Regions from separate parts of the Salinarimonas sp. genome, predicted to be linked through region 1. Evidence: riboswitches for the same ligand, from Rfam matches in the RefSeq annotation. Region 1 holds a riboswitch; the other holds the start of a gene.
What was found. A riboswitch is a leader RNA that binds a small molecule or an ion and turns the genes downstream of it on or off. The one in region 1 is predicted to bind thiamine pyrophosphate.
Positions count from the first base shown of each region.

Region 2: another riboswitch for thiamine pyrophosphate. It lies ahead of ABL310_RS16830 (hydroxyethylthiazole kinase); the one in region 1 lies ahead of thiB (thiamine ABC transporter substrate binding subunit).

Region 1 is NZ_CP157794.1:2,889,342-2,897,646, reverse strand. It holds gene ABL310_RS13435 (ABC transporter permease subunit) at 1-1,263, opposite strand, end outside; gene thiB (thiamine ABC transporter substrate binding subunit) at 1,277-2,290, opposite strand; TPP riboswitch at 2,362-2,468, opposite strand; gene ABL310_RS13425 (hypothetical protein) at 2,835-3,104, opposite strand; gene ABL310_RS13420 (PAS domain-containing sensor histidine kinase) at 3,376-5,223, shown strand; gene ABL310_RS13415 (peptidoglycan-binding domain-containing protein) at 5,216-5,923, shown strand; gene ABL310_RS13410 (DUF1491 family protein) at 5,963-6,310, shown strand; gene ABL310_RS13405 (PRC-barrel domain-containing protein) at 6,646-8,079, opposite strand; gene ABL310_RS13400 (hypothetical protein) at 8,259-8,305, opposite strand, start outside.
Region 2 is NZ_CP157794.1:3,632,564-3,640,868, reverse strand. It holds gene thiD (bifunctional hydroxymethylpyrimidine kinase/phosphomethylpyrimidine kinase) at 1-63, opposite strand, end outside; gene thiE (thiamine phosphate synthase) at 84-746, opposite strand; gene ABL310_RS16830 (hydroxyethylthiazole kinase) at 743-1,555, opposite strand; TPP riboswitch at 1,545-1,647, opposite strand; gene ABL310_RS16825 (hypothetical protein) at 1,654-2,157, opposite strand; gene rpe (ribulose-phosphate 3-epimerase) at 2,154-2,831, opposite strand; gene ABL310_RS16815 (hypothetical protein) at 2,916-3,383, opposite strand; gene ABL310_RS16810 (Panacea domain-containing protein) at 3,444-3,917, opposite strand; gene ABL310_RS16805 (hypothetical protein) at 4,048-4,998, opposite strand; gene ABL310_RS16800 (FAD-binding oxidoreductase) at 5,104-6,342, shown strand; gene pncB (nicotinate phosphoribosyltransferase) at 6,429-7,724, shown strand; partial or broken gene ABL310_RS16790 (CDP-alcohol phosphatidyltransferase family protein) at 7,829-8,305, shown strand, end outside.

The DNA.
Region 1 (8,305 bases):
GAGCGCGGGGGCGAGGAAGCGGTAGGCGAAGGGGAGGGCGCCGATGGCGTTGACGAGCGGCAGCAGCAGGAAGCCGGCCTGCGTCGGCGAAACGAGGCCGCGCAGGGCCAGGAACAGCCCGGCGGTGAGCGCGAAGGGCGGGATCGCCAGCACGAGCGCCGGCAGGAGGTCGTAGGCCGCCGCGACGCCGGGCCGGCGTCGTGACCGCGCCGCCTGCGCCGCGCCGGCGAGGGCCAGCGCGAGGGCGCAGGCGAGGCCGGCCGAGACGAGGGCGATCGCGACGCTGACGCCGGCGGCGTAGGCGAGGTCGGCGTCGAGCACCCGGGGCAGCGCGGCGGCGCCGGTCAGCGTCGCGGCGAGCAGCGGCGCGAACAGGGCGGCGCCGAGGGCGAGGACGGCGAGATCGAGGCGGCGCAGGCGCGGATCGGCGGCGTCCGGCCGCGCGACGGGAAGGCTTTGCGTCGGCGCGACCGGCGCGCGGGTCACCGCCCAGTGCAGCGAGAGCGTCAGCGACAGGCAGATCGCGAGCTGCAGCCCCGCCAGCACCGCGGCGCGGGCGAAGTCGAGATCGACCTTCAAGGCCTCGAAGATCGCGACCTCGAGCGTCGCCTTGCCGGGCCCGCCGCCGAGCGTCAGCACGATGGCGAAGCTCGTGAAGCAGAGCAGGAAGACGAGCCCCGCGAGGCCGGGCAGCTCGCTCTTCAGGATCGGCCAGTCGAGATGGCGCAGCGTCGCGAGCGGCCCGAAGCCGAGGATCGCCGCGAGCCGCCAATGCTCCGCGGGCACCCGGGCGAGCGCGTCGAGGAAGACCCGCGCCGCCAGCGCCGCGTTGAGGAAGACGTGCGCGATCAGGATTCCCGTCCAGCCGAACGGGTTCGGCCGGGCGCTCGAGCCCAGGGCGTCGAGCCCGGCCGCGAGCCAGCCCGAGCGCCCGTAGACCGCCACGACGCAGAAAACGACGACGATGGCGGGCATGACCGCCGCCGCGCCGAGCCCGGCGAGGACGAGGTCGCGCCCGGGAAAGCGCCGCCGCGCCAGCGCCAGCGCCAGCGCGGCGCCGAAGCCGACGGAGAGCGCCGTCGAGAGGAGCGCCTGCGTCAGCGCGAAGACGAGGACGCGCCGCAGATACGGATCGAGCGCAAAGGCGCCCGCCCGCGTCTCCGCGGCGCCCACGAGCGCTCCGAAGGAGAGCGCCGCCAGCGCGGCGAGCCCGAGCGCGACGAGCGCGCCCGGATGGGGCAGGCGGGGCGTGCGGATGGTCACGGCCGGCCCGCGCTCAGCGCGAGGTCGCCTCGAGCCAGGCGTCGAGGAGCGCCCGGCGCTCGGCGGCGACGCGGGCGGGATCGAACAGGAAGGCCTCGTCGGGCGTGATCAGCCCCTCGAAGCTCTCCGGCAGGCCCGCGTCGGGCATGGCGGCGGGGTACATCCAGTTCCCCTCGGGGATCAGGCTCTGGAAGCCGTCGGAGAGCATGAAGGCGAGGAAGTCGCGCGCGAGCTCCGGCTCGTCGCTGGTGCGGGTCGCCGCCGCGATCTCGACGTGGAGGTAATGCCCCTCCGCGAACTCGGCCGCGTGGTACTTCTCCTCGCCCTCGACCGCGCGGTGATAGGCGGGCGAGGTGGCATAGGAGAGCACCATGTCCGCCTCGCCCTCGAGGAACAGCCCGTAGGCCTCGGACCAGCCGTTCGTAAAGGTGACGACGCGCGGCGACAGCGCCGCCCAAGCCTCCGGAAAGCCGTCGCCGAACACCGCCTCGGACCACAGCAGAAGGCCGAAGCCCGGCGCGCTGGTGCGCGCGTCCTGGAGCACGACGGTCGGCCCGTCGGGATCGGTGAACAGGGCCTCCAGGGTCGCCGGCGGCTCGGAGAGGCGCGTCTCGTCGTAGACGAAGGCGAGATAGCCCCAGTCGAAGGGCAGGAAGACCTCGTCCTCCCAGGCGATCGGCAGGTCGAGCCCGCTCGTGTCGGCCCCGTGCGGGGCGAACAGGCCCAGCGCGCGGGCCTGCTCGGCGAGGTTCATGTCGAGCCCGAGCACGACGTCCGCCGGGCTGTGCTCGCCCTCGAGCCGCAGGCGCCCGAGGAGAGAGCCCGCATCGTCGGCGGTCACCCACTCGAGATTGCAGCCGCAGCGCGCCTCGAATCGGGCCTCGATCGCCTCGCCCGGACCGTAGCGCCCGACGAAGGAGGAATAGGTGTAGACGCGCAGGGTGGGCGCGTCCTGCGCCGCCGCGGGTGTGGCGAAGCCGGCCGCGGCGAGGACGAGGGCGGCGGCGGGAAGGGTGGCGTGCTTCATCGATCGGCTCCGGACCATGGCGAACCCGGAGCGCACGGACGCGGACGAAGAGCGAAGAAGACTTCCGCCGCAAGGCGGTGAGCGCTCATCCCTACGCCGGTACGACCCGGATCAGGTTCGACGGGTTGGCGCGGGCGCGCGCCTCTCAGCCCCCTGCGGAGCACCCCGTGAGACGGCTTACAGTCGTAGACAAGGAGGCCGCTGCGCGCAAGGGGATCGCGCCCGCGGACTGATGCGGAATTGTCACAGGCGGACAGACAGAGGGCATGCGCAATGTCGCGGAGGCGAAAAATGCATCCGCCTCGCTTGCCCTTCAATTAGGCATGCGCTATATTTCAAAACGTGGCGTTGCTGACGCGCAGCGCCGCCAGCCCGGATGCGGGCTCCCTTCTTGGGCGTTTCCTCCCTAGACTCGGGCCGCTTGCGCGGCCCTTTTTTCTGGCCGCGTGCGACGGTTCCGTCTCAGGCGGCAGGGACGCTAACGCAGCAATTTCGAGGAATCAAGACCCAGTTCGGCGGACGATCGCTCCGATTCGACGCCGTTTCAGGGGGAAATACCCCGACGGAGCTCCTGGGCGACTCGCTCGGCGAGCTCGGCCCGCGCCTCCTCGGGGAGCGCCTTCCAGAGCGCGTGCGCACGCTCGAGATCGGCCGGGGCGTCCGCGAGGGTCCGGCCGGCCGTCGCCGGCGATTCGGTCGTCGCGGTCGTCGAGAGCCGCGAATCGGGCGCGTCCACGCGCGGCGGGGCGCCCTCGCGCACCGGCGAGAAGGCGAAGATCACGGCGATGATCGCGCTCGCGCGCAAAAGCGGCATGGTCGCTCTCCCGACGTCCCGTCTCTCTCTCGCAGGCCCGCCGTGAAGAGAGCGTTTCCGCGCGCCCTCGCCGGGGCCCGAGCGCCGCGCATGGTGAACGCTTCGTTCCGGCACGGTCGTTAACCGTGCGTTCGGCATACCGCCGACCGGACCGCGCCGGGAGACGTTCGCCTTAGGTTTCGTTTAAGCGAGCCCTGCGACAGTCGCGGCGAAGAAGACAGGGAGCGGGGCGCGAGCGCCGTCGAGTTCGAGCGTGTCGGGGTCCAACAGCGTGAGAGCGATCGAGGCACGTCTGGCGGATCTCGTGCACGAGTCCGTTCGCGGCGACAGCGTCGAGGCGCAGCGCCACCGGCGCTTCATCGTCACGCGGATGACGATCGGCATCGCCGTCCTGGTCCTCGCGCCGATCTACCTCGCCCTGCGCGGCCCGGTCACGCTCGCGGAATATCTCGCCTTCGGCTTCCTGGCCGCGCCGCTCGCGGCGGGTCTCGTGCTCGCGTTCACCGGCCGGCTCGCCCTCGCGCACGCGATCTCCGCCGCGGCCTTCGCGGGCGTCGTCTGCTGCATCGCCAGCGCGACCGGCGGGCTGCGCTCGACGGCGACGATCTGGCTGATCGCGGTGCCGCTCGAGGCGCTCGTGTCCGGGTCGCGGCGCTCGGCGCTGAGCGCCACCTTCGTCGCCGGCTTCGCCGTCATCGTCCTGGCCCTGCTCGAGGCGCTCGGGATCCAGCCGGCGCAGCAGCCCTGGTCGCCCGAGGTCGCCACGCCGATCTTCGCGCTGTTCGCCATCGCGCATGCGGGCTCCCTGGTGGTCTCGGTCTCCCGGGTTCACGACGCGCAGGCGGACGCCCTGCGCGGGCGCGAGGCGCGCGACCGCTCGCTGCTCCAGGTGATCGACGATCTCGTCGTCTGGCACGACAAGAACGGGCACGTGCTCTCCACCAGCCCCGCCGCCATGAAGCTCCTCGGCGCGCCGTCCGCGGCGCTGGAGGAGCGCGGGTTGTTCTCGCGGGTCCACATCCAGGATCGCCCGGCCTACCTGAAGGCGATCAGCGACGCGGCGACGGGCACCATCGCGGTGACGACGCAGTTCCGCATGCATTACGGCGATGCGCTCGGCGGCGAAGCCGGCCGCGTCGTCTGGATCGAGATGCGCGCCTACCGCATCGCCGCGCGCGGCGAGCGCGCCCGGGTCGTCTCGGTCCTGCGCGACGTCACCGCCCAGAAGGGCCACGAGACGGATCTCGAGCGCGCGCGCGTCGAGGCGGAGCGGGCGGATGCGGGCAAGGCGCGGTTCCTCGCCACGGTCAGCCACGAGCTGCGCACGCCGCTCAACGCCATCATCGGCTTCTCCGAGATCCTCTCCTGCGAGAGCATGGCCGGGGTCGGCCCCGAGCAGCGGCGCGACTACGCGCGGATCATCCACGAATCCGGCCATCACCTGCTCGAGGTGGTCAACTCCCTCCTCGACATGTCGCAGATCGAGACCGGGAATTTCGAGTTCGCGCCGGGACCCTTCGACGTCGCGCCGCTCGTGGAGGGCTGCGTCGACCTGATGCGGCTCAAGGCCGAGGCCGCGGGCGTGGCGCTCGCCTCCGCGGTCGAGCCGGGCCTGCCGGAGATTGTCGCCGACCGGCGCGCCTGCCGGCAGATCCTGATCAACCTCGTCTCCAACGCGGTCAAGTTCACGCCGGCCGGCGGCTCGGTCACGGTCTCGGTGAAGCGCCGCGGCCCCATGCTCGCCATCGTCGTCGCCGATACCGGCATCGGCGTGCCGGAATCGGCCCTCTCCAAGCTCGGCGACCCCTTCTTCCAGGTGCACGCCACCTACGACCGGCCGCACGAGGGCACCGGTCTCGGGCTCTCCGTGGTCCGCGGGCTCGTCGGCCTGCACGGCGGGACGCTCTCCATCGAGAGCGGGCCGGGGGAGGGGATGGTCGTCACCGTCGAGCTGCCCCTCGCCGGGCGCGCGCAGCGGGGCGAGAGCGCCCGCGCGCCGATCGCCATCACCGTCCGCGCGCGGCGGCGCGCGGCCCGTCCCGCGCAGACGGAAGCGGCCGAGCCCGCGCCCGCCGCCGCGGCCGATCTCGTCACCGAGGAGTTCAAGCGCAGTGCCTAACGTCATGGCGGCCCGTTCCGGGCGCGACACCACCCTGTCGAGCGCGCCCGCCCGGCGGCGCGGCCCCGCCAAGCGCCCGAGCCGTCTCGGGCTCCTGGCGGCGAGCGCGCTGCGCCATCCCGGGCGGCTCTTCGCCAGCGCCGTCTTCGCCGCCGGCGCGACCTACATCGTGCTGAACGCGCTCGCCTTCCAGACGGCGCGGCATCCGGCGCCGCTCTTCGCGGAGCCCGGCTCTCGCGGCACGGGCCCCGTCGCCGTCGCGCCCGCACCGGCGCCGCGCGTTCCGCAAGCCGTCCCCGCGCCGGCGCCCACCGTCCCGCCGCCGGTTCCCGACATCGCGCGCGCGCCGCTGCCCCCGGCCCGCGCGCCGATCGCGGGCCTGCCCGCGGTCCCGCCGGCGCCGCCGCCCGCCCCGACACTCGCCGAGGACGTCGACCCGATCGGCGCGCTGCTGCGCGAGGGCACCGCGGAGACCACCGCGTCCGTGACCCCGATCGCGCCCGATCCGCAGGTCGCGCGCGTGCAGGAGGCGCTCCTCGCCCTCGATTACGGGCCGATCACCAGGGACGGGCTCTTCGGCCCCAACACCAGCGCCGCCATCGCCGCGTTCGAGCGCGACGAGGGCCTCGAGGTGACGGGCGGGCTCGAGCCGGCTACCCTGCGCGCGCTCGCCGTGCGCTCGGGCGTCTCCATCGACTGAGCGCGCCGGCGGCGCCGCGTCGAGAACGGGGGACGCCGTTTGCGCCTGACATCCGAGTTCGTGGTCGCGGCCCTGATCCGCCAGGCCGGGATCGAGACCGTGCCCGCCGTGCTGCGCCGTCGCGGGGCGGCGGAGGCGGGCGCGATCTTCGTCAAGGTCGACCGGCTCGACGGGACGGCGGACCTCTACGGCCCGGCCCCCCAGGCGCTCCTCGACGAGGAGGCGACCGGCGAGCGTCTGTTCGCACCGATGATGACGGGCGCGACGCCGCTCGACGTCGAGGAGCGCCTGACGACGGAGATCCGCTTCGATCCCGATCTCTGGCTCGTCGAGATCGAGGACCGGCAGGGCCGCCCCTTCGTTCCGCTCGCGAGAAGCGAGACCTGAGAGCGCGAAGACTTGTCAGCTGTTTCCAACCTTGTCATCCCGGGCCGCGAAGCGGACCCGGGACCCATACGCTCGACATCGGGTCGAGCGCGCATGTCACGCTCGTCGCGCGACGGTCGATGCATCGATGCCGTGCGACGCGGCCTGAAAGCCGCGAAAGCAGCGTCGGCGGGTATGGGTCCCGGGTCGCCGTTCGGCGCTCGGGATGACACAGGTGAGCGCCGTGAGCTCGCCTCGTTATCGACTAAAAGGTGTGTCGCTCTCAGATGAGAGCACGAAGAAAAGCCGGCGGTCCCGAAGGACCGCCGGCCGTCTTCAGCCTGTGGCGAGGAGCCTTACTCCTCGATCACGACGTCGACCTCTTCGCCGGCGCCGAGCTCCTGGGCCTGCGGATAACGGGTCTCGTAATCCTGCATGCCCTCGAGATCGGACTCGGTGACGCCGCGGATCATCAGCTGGTCGCCGCGCAGCGACAGACGCTGCAGCGGAAGCGCGACCTCCTCCTCGGCCATGCCGAGGAAGCCGCCGGCGCCGATCACGACGAGGAACTCGTCGTTGGGCGTGGCGACGACGCGCTCGATGTCGCCGAGCTCCTGGCCACGATAGTTGTAGACCGTCTGGCCCTCGAGCTCGGTGATGGCGACGTTGCGGGTCTGGGCGTTGAGCGCGCCCGTGGCCTCGACCTCGCCTTCCTCGACCAGCATCTGGCGCGCGCGGTCCATGCCGTCACCGGCCTGGGCCTGCTGCTGCTCCTGCTGGGCCTGCATCTGCTGCTGCTGGTCCTGCTGCGCGGTCTGCATGCGCTCGTAGCGGACCGTCGGCTGGCCCTGCTCCTGCATGAACTCGACCTGCGCCTCGCCGGTGCGCTCGAAGGTCACCTCCGGACGGGCGCGGGAGATCGCGACGGCCGCCCGCTGCTGATCCTCCTGGATCTGCACCTCGGCCTGGGACTGCTGCACGGCCACGGCGGCCTGCTGCTGCGGCTGCTCGACCTGCACCTGCGGCTCGCCCTGGCGCACCATGACGTCGGGCTGGCCCTGCGCCACGTCGACCTGCGGCTCGGGCATGCGCACGATGATCTCGGGCTGCGGCTGGTTGATCGTCACCGTCGGCGGGGCCTGACGGACGATGATCTGCGGGTTCTGCTGGCGAACCGTCACCTCGGGCTCGGCCGGGTCGACCAGAACCTGCGGAGTGGGCTGCTCGATGCGCAGGCGCGGCGCCGTGCGCTCGACGACGATCTCGGCGCCCTCGGCCTGGGCCGTCTGCTGCTGGGTGCGCTGACCCTGCATCTGCGTCTCGGTCTCCATGGCCAGCACGAGAACCTGCTCGCCCGTGGCCTCCTCGAACTGGCCGCCCTCGGCCTCGGTCGCGGAACGAAGCTCGGCGACCTGCTGGCGCGTGATGTCCTGGACGTAGAGACGCCCGTCACGCAGCACGATGGCCTGCGTCGGCAGGAGACGGTTCTGGCCGCCCTGCACCTGCACCACGGCGTAGCTCTGGCCCGAGCGACCGATGACGATCTGCTCGACGGTGCCGATTCGATTGCCGTTGGCGCCGATCAGCGGCTGTCCGCGCATCTGCTGGGCGGTGACGCGGGCCTCCTGGCTCTGCATCTGGCCCTGCTGACCCTGCTGGTTCTGCTGGGCCTGCATCATCTGCTGCTGCTGGCCCTGCTGGTTCTGCTGGTTCTGCTGGTCCTGGGCCATGAGCGCTGCGGGCGCGAGCGCGGTCGAGCCCACGAGCGCAGCGAGGAACATGCGTTTCATCGCTGGGCATCCTTTCGTGTCTGCCGGATTGGCTGCCCTGCAAACACGCAACGCGCTCAACGGTTCCTCACTTCGATATGAATAGATAGGCTTCTTCCAAGATCAGCTCGGCAGTTTCTCGAAGTGAGACAGCTCCGAGATTTGATCAAAGCTAAAGGAATACGATCCCAAGCGCGAGCTCAAGCCTCCGAAGCGGTGCGGCTCGGTGGCGTCGTCTGTTCGCGGC
Region 2 (8,305 bases), 740 kb from region 1:
GGCCTGGATGCCGGCCCCGCCGCCCGAATCCGAGCCGGCGATGGTGAGCGCGATGGCGGTCATGCGGTCTCCTCGCGTGGTTGTCAGGCGCCGCGGGCGGCCAGCGCCTCGTCGACGAGGCGGCGCAGGCGTCCGGCGGCGGCGGTGGGGTCGTCGGCGCCGAAGATCGCGGAGATCACCGCGATCCCGTCCGCGCCCGCGCCGATCGTCGAGCGGGCGTTCGCCTCGTCGATGCCGGCGATGGCGCCGAGCGGCATGCCCGGTGCGGCGGCGCGGCCCGCGGCGGCGACCTCGGCGAGGCCGGAAAGCCCGATCGGCGGGTCGGGATTGTCCTTCGAGGTCGTGGCGAAGACGCCGCCGATGCAGCCGTAGTCGACGGGCACGTCGGCGAGCGCGCGGGCATGGGCGGGGGTCTTCAGGGTCCAGCCGATGATGGCATCGGGACCGAGCAGGCGGCGCGCGTCGCGCGGGTCCATGTCGGACTGGCCGAGATGGACGCCGTCGGCCTGCGCCGCCAGCGCGACGTCGACGCGGTCGTTGACGAGGAGCGGCACGCCGGTGCCGGCGAGCGTCGTCCTCAGCGCGCGGGCGAGGTCGACGAGCGTGCGGGTGTCGGCCTGCTTCTCGCGCAGCTGGACCAGCGTCGCCCCGCCGGCGACCGCACGGCCGATGAGATCGACGAGGTCGCGCCCGCGGGCGTCGGGAAGGCCGATGATGGCGTAGAGTCGCAGATCGACCTGGTTCACGAGACCCTCGCATGGCTGACGAGATCCGCCTCGCAGAGCGCGTCGAGCGCGTCGAGATAGGCGGCGGGGAAGGAGCCGGGCCCGACGGCGCGGGCGCCGGCGATTTCGCCGGCGACGCCGAGCACGAGGAGCGCGGCGGCGGCGGCGGTGACGCGGTCGGGCTCGAGCGCGGCGAAGGCGGCGACGAGGGCCGATCCGGCACAGCCCATGGCGGTGACGCGCGCCATCAGCGGATGGCCGTTGCCGATGCGCAGGGACCGAACGCCGTCGGTGACGACGTCGGTCGCGCCGGTCAGCGCCACGACGAGGCCGTCGGCGCGGGCGAGGGCGGCGGCGGTCTCGGGCGTCGGCGCGCGGCCGCCGAGCGCTTCGAGCTCGCCCGGGTTGAGGCGCACGATGGCGGGCCCCTGCGCCAGCAGCTCGCGGGCGACGGCGAGGCGCGGCGGGGACGCCTCGACGAAGACCGGGTCGAGCACCAGAGGGCGCCCCGCCTCCCGCGCGGCGGCGACCGCGACGGGTATGCCGGCGCGCCGCTCGGCGTCGAGCGTGCCGAGATTGACGAGGACGGCGTCGGCGCGCCGCGCGAAGTGCCCCGCTTCCTCGGCGGCGATCGTCAGGGAGGGGATCGCGCCGGCGGCGAGCAGCAGGTTCGCCGTGAAGGCCTGCGCGGCCGCGTTGGTGAGCGCGTGCACGCGCGGGCGGCGGGCGCGGGTCTCGGCGAGGAGACGCGCGGCGTCGGCCGCGAGCGCGGCGGTGCGATGATCGAGGATACGCGAGGAAAGCGCGCCAGTGGGCGCCGTGTCGTCCATGTCTCGTTCCCTCCGCCGGCACGACCCGGATCAGGTTCGATGGGTTGGCGCGGATCGCCTCTCAGCCCGTGCGGGCACCCCGTGAGACCAGTGACCGGCTACGTAACGCGCGCCTCGGGCTTCCGCAAGGGGGCGCGCGGCGTCCGTGCGAGGACGAGGGCGGCGGCGAGCGCCGTCGCGAGGAGGGGCCAGGGCAGGAGATAGGGGCGGGCGGTGACCGCGAAGGCGCCGGCGGCGTCGATGGTCAGCCCGAGGAGGCCGTGGACCAGGAAGCCGACGAGCCCCTCCTGCTCCAGCGTCCCGCGCAGGAGGTCGAGATTGCGGTAGAGAGCGAAGACGCCGAAGGTCGCGGCGAGGACGAGCGCGGTCCCGCCGACGGCCGCGAGCGCGGTGCGCGGCAGGGGGCGCGTCACGCGCAGCCGGCGCAGGAGGAGCGCGCCCGCCGCGCCGCCGAGAAGGCCGCCCGCGGCGAACAGCGCGATCACGAGCGTGGTGCGCGGGGAGAAGGCCTCCCCGCGCTCGAGGATGCGCAGGGCGGCGATCGAGCCGCAGGCGAGGGCGAGGAGGAGGCCCCGCGCGAGCGCCGCGGCGAGCGCGCTCACCCGCGCGCCGCCTCCGCGGCGGCGCGGATCGCCGAGATGTTGGCGGCGTAGGCGCCCGGACCGCCCTTGAACGCGGCGGAGCCGGCGACGAGCACGTTCGCGCCCGCCTGCGCCACGAGGGGCGCGGTCTGCGGCGTCACGCCGCCATCGACCTCGATCTCGATCGGCCGGTCGCCGACCATCTGCTTGATCCGCCGCACCTTCTCGACGACGGGGGCGATGAAGGCCTGCCCGCCGAAGCCGGGGTTCACGGTCATGGCGAGGATGAGGTCGACGTCGTCGAGGAGGGGCGCCACCGCTTCCGCCGGCGTGCCGGGATTGAGCGCGACGCCCGCCTTCCTGCCGAGCCCGCGGATCGCCTGCAGCGAGCGATGCACGTGCGGCCCCGCCTCGACATGGACCGTGATCACGTCCGCGCCGGCCTCGGCGAAGGCGGCGAGATAGGGGTCGGCGGGGGCGATCATCAGGTGGACGTCGAACACCTTCGCGGTGGCCGGCCGGATCGCCTTCACCACGACGGGGCCGAAGGTGAGGTTCGGCACGAAGTGCCCGTCCATCACGTCGATGTGGATCCAGTCGCCCCCAGCCTCGGCGACGGCCGACACCTCGGCGCGCAGGGCGCCGAAATCGGCGGAGAGGATGGAGGGGGCGATGCGGAGGGGGAGCGTGCTCATGCGCGCGGCGCTAGCACGCGGGCGGGGCGGGCGCAACGGCGTAACCGCTCCGAGGCGCCGCGACGCTGCACAGCGCGTTCCAGTTCACTCGCCGGCAAGAAGGCTGGCGAGTTCTGCTCGATCCGAGATGCGGCGGATCGTGCCGCGAAACCGGTCCGCCACTCGCAAGCCATCCGACAGCCTGGCGACGGCCAACACGTGCCCCCGAGCGTCCGTGTCGCGCCACCCGCTCACGGTCCTGCGCTTGCGGCAGCCGCATTCGAGCAGCTCGACAGGTTCGGCAGGTCTGCACCAGTAGAGGCGGCCGCGCGCGATCGTGACGAACGTCGTACTCTCGTCGCTCTCGTAGAAGATCCTGATCTGGTTGGCGTAGCGGGTCCCCGTCGCCTTGTTGCGCCGCTGTGTCCAGAAGGCGGCGACCTCGCTCCACGCGCCGGATACGCAGAGTTCGTGCGGCGTGCATTGATAGCCAAGGAGAAGAGAGCCGTCGCGCAGGCATTTCCTTTCCCAGATGCGTCGCTCTCCTAGCCGGATGTAGTAGGCGCCTTCCATACGATGCGCTCGCAAACTCAAATCGCTGCGTTCTGGCTGCTTCGATCGAGGTACACGCGGCTAAGCGGCACTTCGACGCCACTCGTCGGCGTGGACGGCTCGGTTGCGGGCTTCGGCGGCGATGTCGCGCTGGGTGATTCCAATCTCTCGGACCCCCGGCTCATAGCGCGCCGCCCATGCTCCCTTGTCCCAGTGCGAGACCTCGATCAGCTCACCCGGCTCCACGGACCCGAACTGCTCCCAGGTCGCGCGCAGGCTGATCTCGGACGGCGAGCCCGCGCGGATCCGGCGCGCGTCGCGGAAGACGTCGCGGACCGGGTTCGCGCCGAACATCCTCAGCCGGCGGTAGAGGGCCGGGACGACGGGACCGTAATCCCAGGCCTGGAACGCGGTCTCGACGAGCGGTGCGCCATCGTTGCGGAAGGCGTGCTCGACCTGGGCGAGGTAGAGCAGCTTCTGGAGCTCCAGGTTCGACAGGCTCCAGCCGCTCTTCTCGCACAGGTATTTCGCAGCCGAATCCAGCCGGACGCCCATGACGATGTTCCCCGATGATCAGGCGAGGCGCGCGTACGTCGTCTCGTGAACGCTTCTACACCGGACGCGCGCGCCAGGCAATCCTCATTCCGTACGCTCGGAGAAAAACACCTCTCGGTAGGAGCTGCGCCTACCCCCCCACCCCCACCAACCGCCGCGCGATCGGCTTCACGATCTGCGGCATCATGTAGATCGGGAACTGGGCCAGCGCGAAGAACAGGAAGGTCACGTCCGGGGTCTGGGCGCCCAGCGCGGCGACGAGGAGGCCGATGTTGCGCTGGCCGGTGGCGTAGCCGAGCACGAAGCGGTCGCCGGCGGGGACGGCGCGCAGCGCCAGCATCGTCAGGCCGAAGCCGATGGCGGAGAGGGCGAAGACGCCCGCCAGAATGCCGGCGACGAGGCCCGGCGTCGCGATCATGGCGGCGAGCACGCCGTCCATCGCGGCGATGGCGAAGAGGGCGTAGAACACCACCGCCAGCCCGTCGAAGCTCGCCTTGTTGCGCTGGATGCGCGCCCGCCCGAGCGTCGCGCGCAGCGCGATCGCGGCGAGGATCGCCCCGCCGATCAGCCAGGCGAGGCGCTCGACGAGGATGCCGACGTCGAGCGGCACGGCGGCGCCGGCGACGAACTCGACGAGGGGCGGGGCGATCAGCGGCGCGAGCGTGGTCGTCGTGAGCACGACCGCGATCAGCAGGGTGGGGGGCAGGTTCAGCATCATCGCCACCGCCGGCGAGGACAGGATCGGCGGCGAGGCGGCGTAGAGCGCGAGGCCCAGCGCGAGGCCGGGCCCCAGCGCGTCGCGCCCGACGATCGCGAAGATCGCCAGCACGACGAGCGGCGGCGCGATCAGCAGCCAGCCGCCGGCGAACAGGATCGGCGCCGGCCGGCGCACGAGGGCGCGCAGCGCGTCCAGGTCCACCCGCGCGAAGGTCATCGCCAGGAAGGCGAAGATCGTGACCGCCAGCAGCGGGCGCGCCGCGGCGGCGAATTGCGGCAGCGCGAGCCCGACGAAGATCGAGATGGCGAAGCCCTGCGTGCCGTGACGCCCGATGAAGGCCAGGAGGTCGAGGACGGGACGCACGGGGGCTCCTTCGCGAGGCGGTTTCGCGCGTCCGGGCATGGCGGCGCGCGCGCTTTTGCCTTAACCCGGTCCGGCGGACAAGAACACTGGCGAGGTTGCGACGCCATGCGTGCGGATGTGGTGGTGCTGGGTGCGGGTATCGTCGGCGTCTCGATCGCGCTGCACCTGCAGGCGCGCGGCCGGTCGGTCGCGCTCGTCGACCGCCGCGACGCCGGCGAGGAGACGAGCTACGGCAACGCCGGGCTGATCGAGCGCGCCTCGATCGTGCCCTACGCCTTCCCGCGCGACCCGGCGAAGCTGATCCGCTACGGGCTCAACCGCTCCACCGAGGCGCATTACCACCTCGCCTACCTGCCGCAGATCGCCCCCTGGCTCGCCCGCTACTGGCGCAGCTCCTCGAAGCGCGGCCTCGCCGAGGCGACCCGCGCGATGCTACCCTTGATCGAGCTGTGCGTCACAGAGCACGAGATGCTGATCAAGGAGGCGGGCCTCGCGCCGCTGCTCCGCAAGACCGGCTGGATCAAGGGCTTCCGCTCGCAGCGCACCTTCGACAAGGCCATCGTCGAGGCGCGCGCGACGCAGCCCTTCGGCATCCGCTACGACGTGCTCGACCAGGCCGAGGTGCACGCCCGCGAGCCGCATCTCTCCGACGTGATCATCGGCGGCATCCACTGGCTCGACCCGGCGACGGTGCCCGATCCCGGGGCGGTGGCGAAGGGCTACGCGCGGCTCTTCGTCCAGCGCGGCGGGCGCTTCGTCCACGGCGACGCGCGGACGTTCGCCGTGGAGCGCGGCGGCTTCTCGGTCGCGACCGAGGGCGGGCGGCTCGAGGCGGCGGAGGCGGTGGTGGCGCTCGGGCCGTGGTCGGACGACGTCTACGAGCCGCTGGGCTATGCCATCCCCATGGCGGTGAAGCGCGGCTACCACATGCACTACAAGCCCTCGGGCAACGCCGTGCTCAACCACCCGGTCTTCGACACCGACGCCGGCTTCGTGCTCGCGCCGATGACCCAGGGCGTGCGGATGACGACCGGGGCCGAGTTCGCCGCCCGCGACGCGCCGCCCACACCGGTCCAGGTGGACCGCGCCGAGCCGCTGGCGCGGGCGATCTTCCCGCTCGGCGAGCGGGCGGAGGAGCGCCCCTGGCTCGGCGCGCGGCCCTGCCTGCCGGACATGCGCCCGGTCATCGGCCCGGCGCCGAAGCATCCCGGCCTCTGGTTCGCCTTCGGCCACAACCACCACGGCTTCACGCTGGGCCCCGTCACCGGCCGGCTGCTCGCCGAGCTGATGACGGGGGAAGTGCCGTGCGCGGATCCCTACTGGTTCCGGGCGGACCGGTTCTGAGCCGGCGAAGCCGCGCCCTTTCGCCGCGCCGCCGCTTCGCTTAAGGTCGACGGTCTTGGTCCGCGCGTCCCGGAGCCTTTTCGCGCATGGTCGACATCGCCACCCGCGTCTACAACCACACCTGGAAGATCGACCCGATCGTCCGGTCGGTGCTCGACACCGACTTCTACAAGCTCCTGATGGCGCAGACGATCTGGCGTCGGCACCGCGACGTGCGCGTGACCTTCGGCATCCAGAACCGCACCACCTCCGTGCGCATCGCCGACCTCGTCGACGAGGGCGAGCTGCGCGAGCAGCTGGACCACGTGCGCTCGCTCTCGCTCACCCGCGGCGAGTCCACCTGGCTGCGCGGCAACACCTTCTACGGCGTCAGGCAGATGTTCTCGCCGGACTTCATCGCCTGGCTCGAGAGCTTCCGCTTTCCCGACTACCACCTCGAGAAGCAGGACGGGCAATACGTCCTCACCTTCGAGGGGCCGTGGGTCGAGACCACGATGTGGGAGATCCCGGCGCTCGCGATCCTCAACGAGCTGCGCTCGAAGGGGGTGACGCGCTCCATGGGCAAGTTCGAGCTGCAGGTGCTCTACGCCCGGGCGATGACGCGGGTCTGGGAGAAGATCCAGGCCCTGAAGCAGCTGCCGAACCTCTCGGTGGCCGATTTCGGCACGCGGCGGCGCCACGGCTTCCTCTGGCAGGACTGGTGCGTCCAGGCGATGACCGAGGGGCTCGGGCCCTCCTTCTCCGGCACGTCCAACTGCCTGATCGCGCTGCGCCGCGAGGTCGAGGCGGTGGGCACGAACGCGCACGAATTGCCGATGGTCTACACCGCGCTCGCCGGCGACGACGAGGCGGCGATGGCGCGTGCGCCCTACGAGGTGCTCTCCGACTGGATGCAGGATTACGGCGGCAACCTGCGCATCATCCTGCCCGACACCTACGGCACGACCCAGTTCCTCGCGAACGCGCCGGACTGGGTGGCGTCCTGGACCGGCATCCGCATCGATTCGAAGGAGCCGATCGAGGGCGGCGAGGAGGCGATCCGCTGGTGGGAGGCGCGGGGCCAGAACCCGAAGGAGAAGCTCGCCATCTTCTCCGACGGGCTCGACGTCGAGCCGATCATCCGCATCCACCGGCGCTTCAACGGGCGCATGCGGCTCGGCTTCGGCTGGGGAACGCTGCTCACGAACGACTTCCGCGGACTCGTCGCGGGCGACGCCCTCGACCCGATCTCCATCGTCTGCAAGGTCGTCTCGGTGGACGGCCGCCCGGCGGTGAAGCTCTCCGACAATCCGACCAAGGCGATCGGCCCCTACGAGGAGGTGGAGCGCTACCGCCGGGTGTTCCACACGGAGACGCAGACGGCGCAGCCGGTGCTCGTCTGAGGTTTGCGCTCGGCGACGACGGGCCGCTTCCGGGAGAGCCGCCGCGCAGCGGCGCGCCGCGCGGCGGAGCGCCGCAGTTTCGCCTTGAACCAGGCGCGACATCGATGCGTAGACGCCTCATGATGCGTCGCTCCAGGGAGCCCCGATACGTGACGAGCGTCCTGACCAGGCCGGACCGCGACGTGCGCGCCACCGAGCCGGAGCCGTCTTCCGCGACCGGGCACGCGACGCCGCGCACCGCCCCCGCCTTGGCGCTCGGGGCCGCCTTCCTGATCGCGCTCGCCGTGGCCTGCGCGGCGATCGCGGACCTGTCCCCCCTCACCGTCGCGGTGGCGGGCGTGCTCTACGCCGCCATCGCCGCCGTGATCCTCTCCCGGATCGGCGCCTACCACCCCCACGAGCGCTTCGGGCCGGCGAACGGCATCACGCTGGCGCGCGCCGCGATCAATTGCGTGCTCGCCGGCGCCCTGGTCGATCTCGAGCGCATCGCCTCGCCCGATGCGCCGATCGGCCTCGTCTTCGTGGCGCTCGCCCTGCTCTCGCTCGCGCTCGACGGGTTCGACGGCTATTTCGCGCGCCGG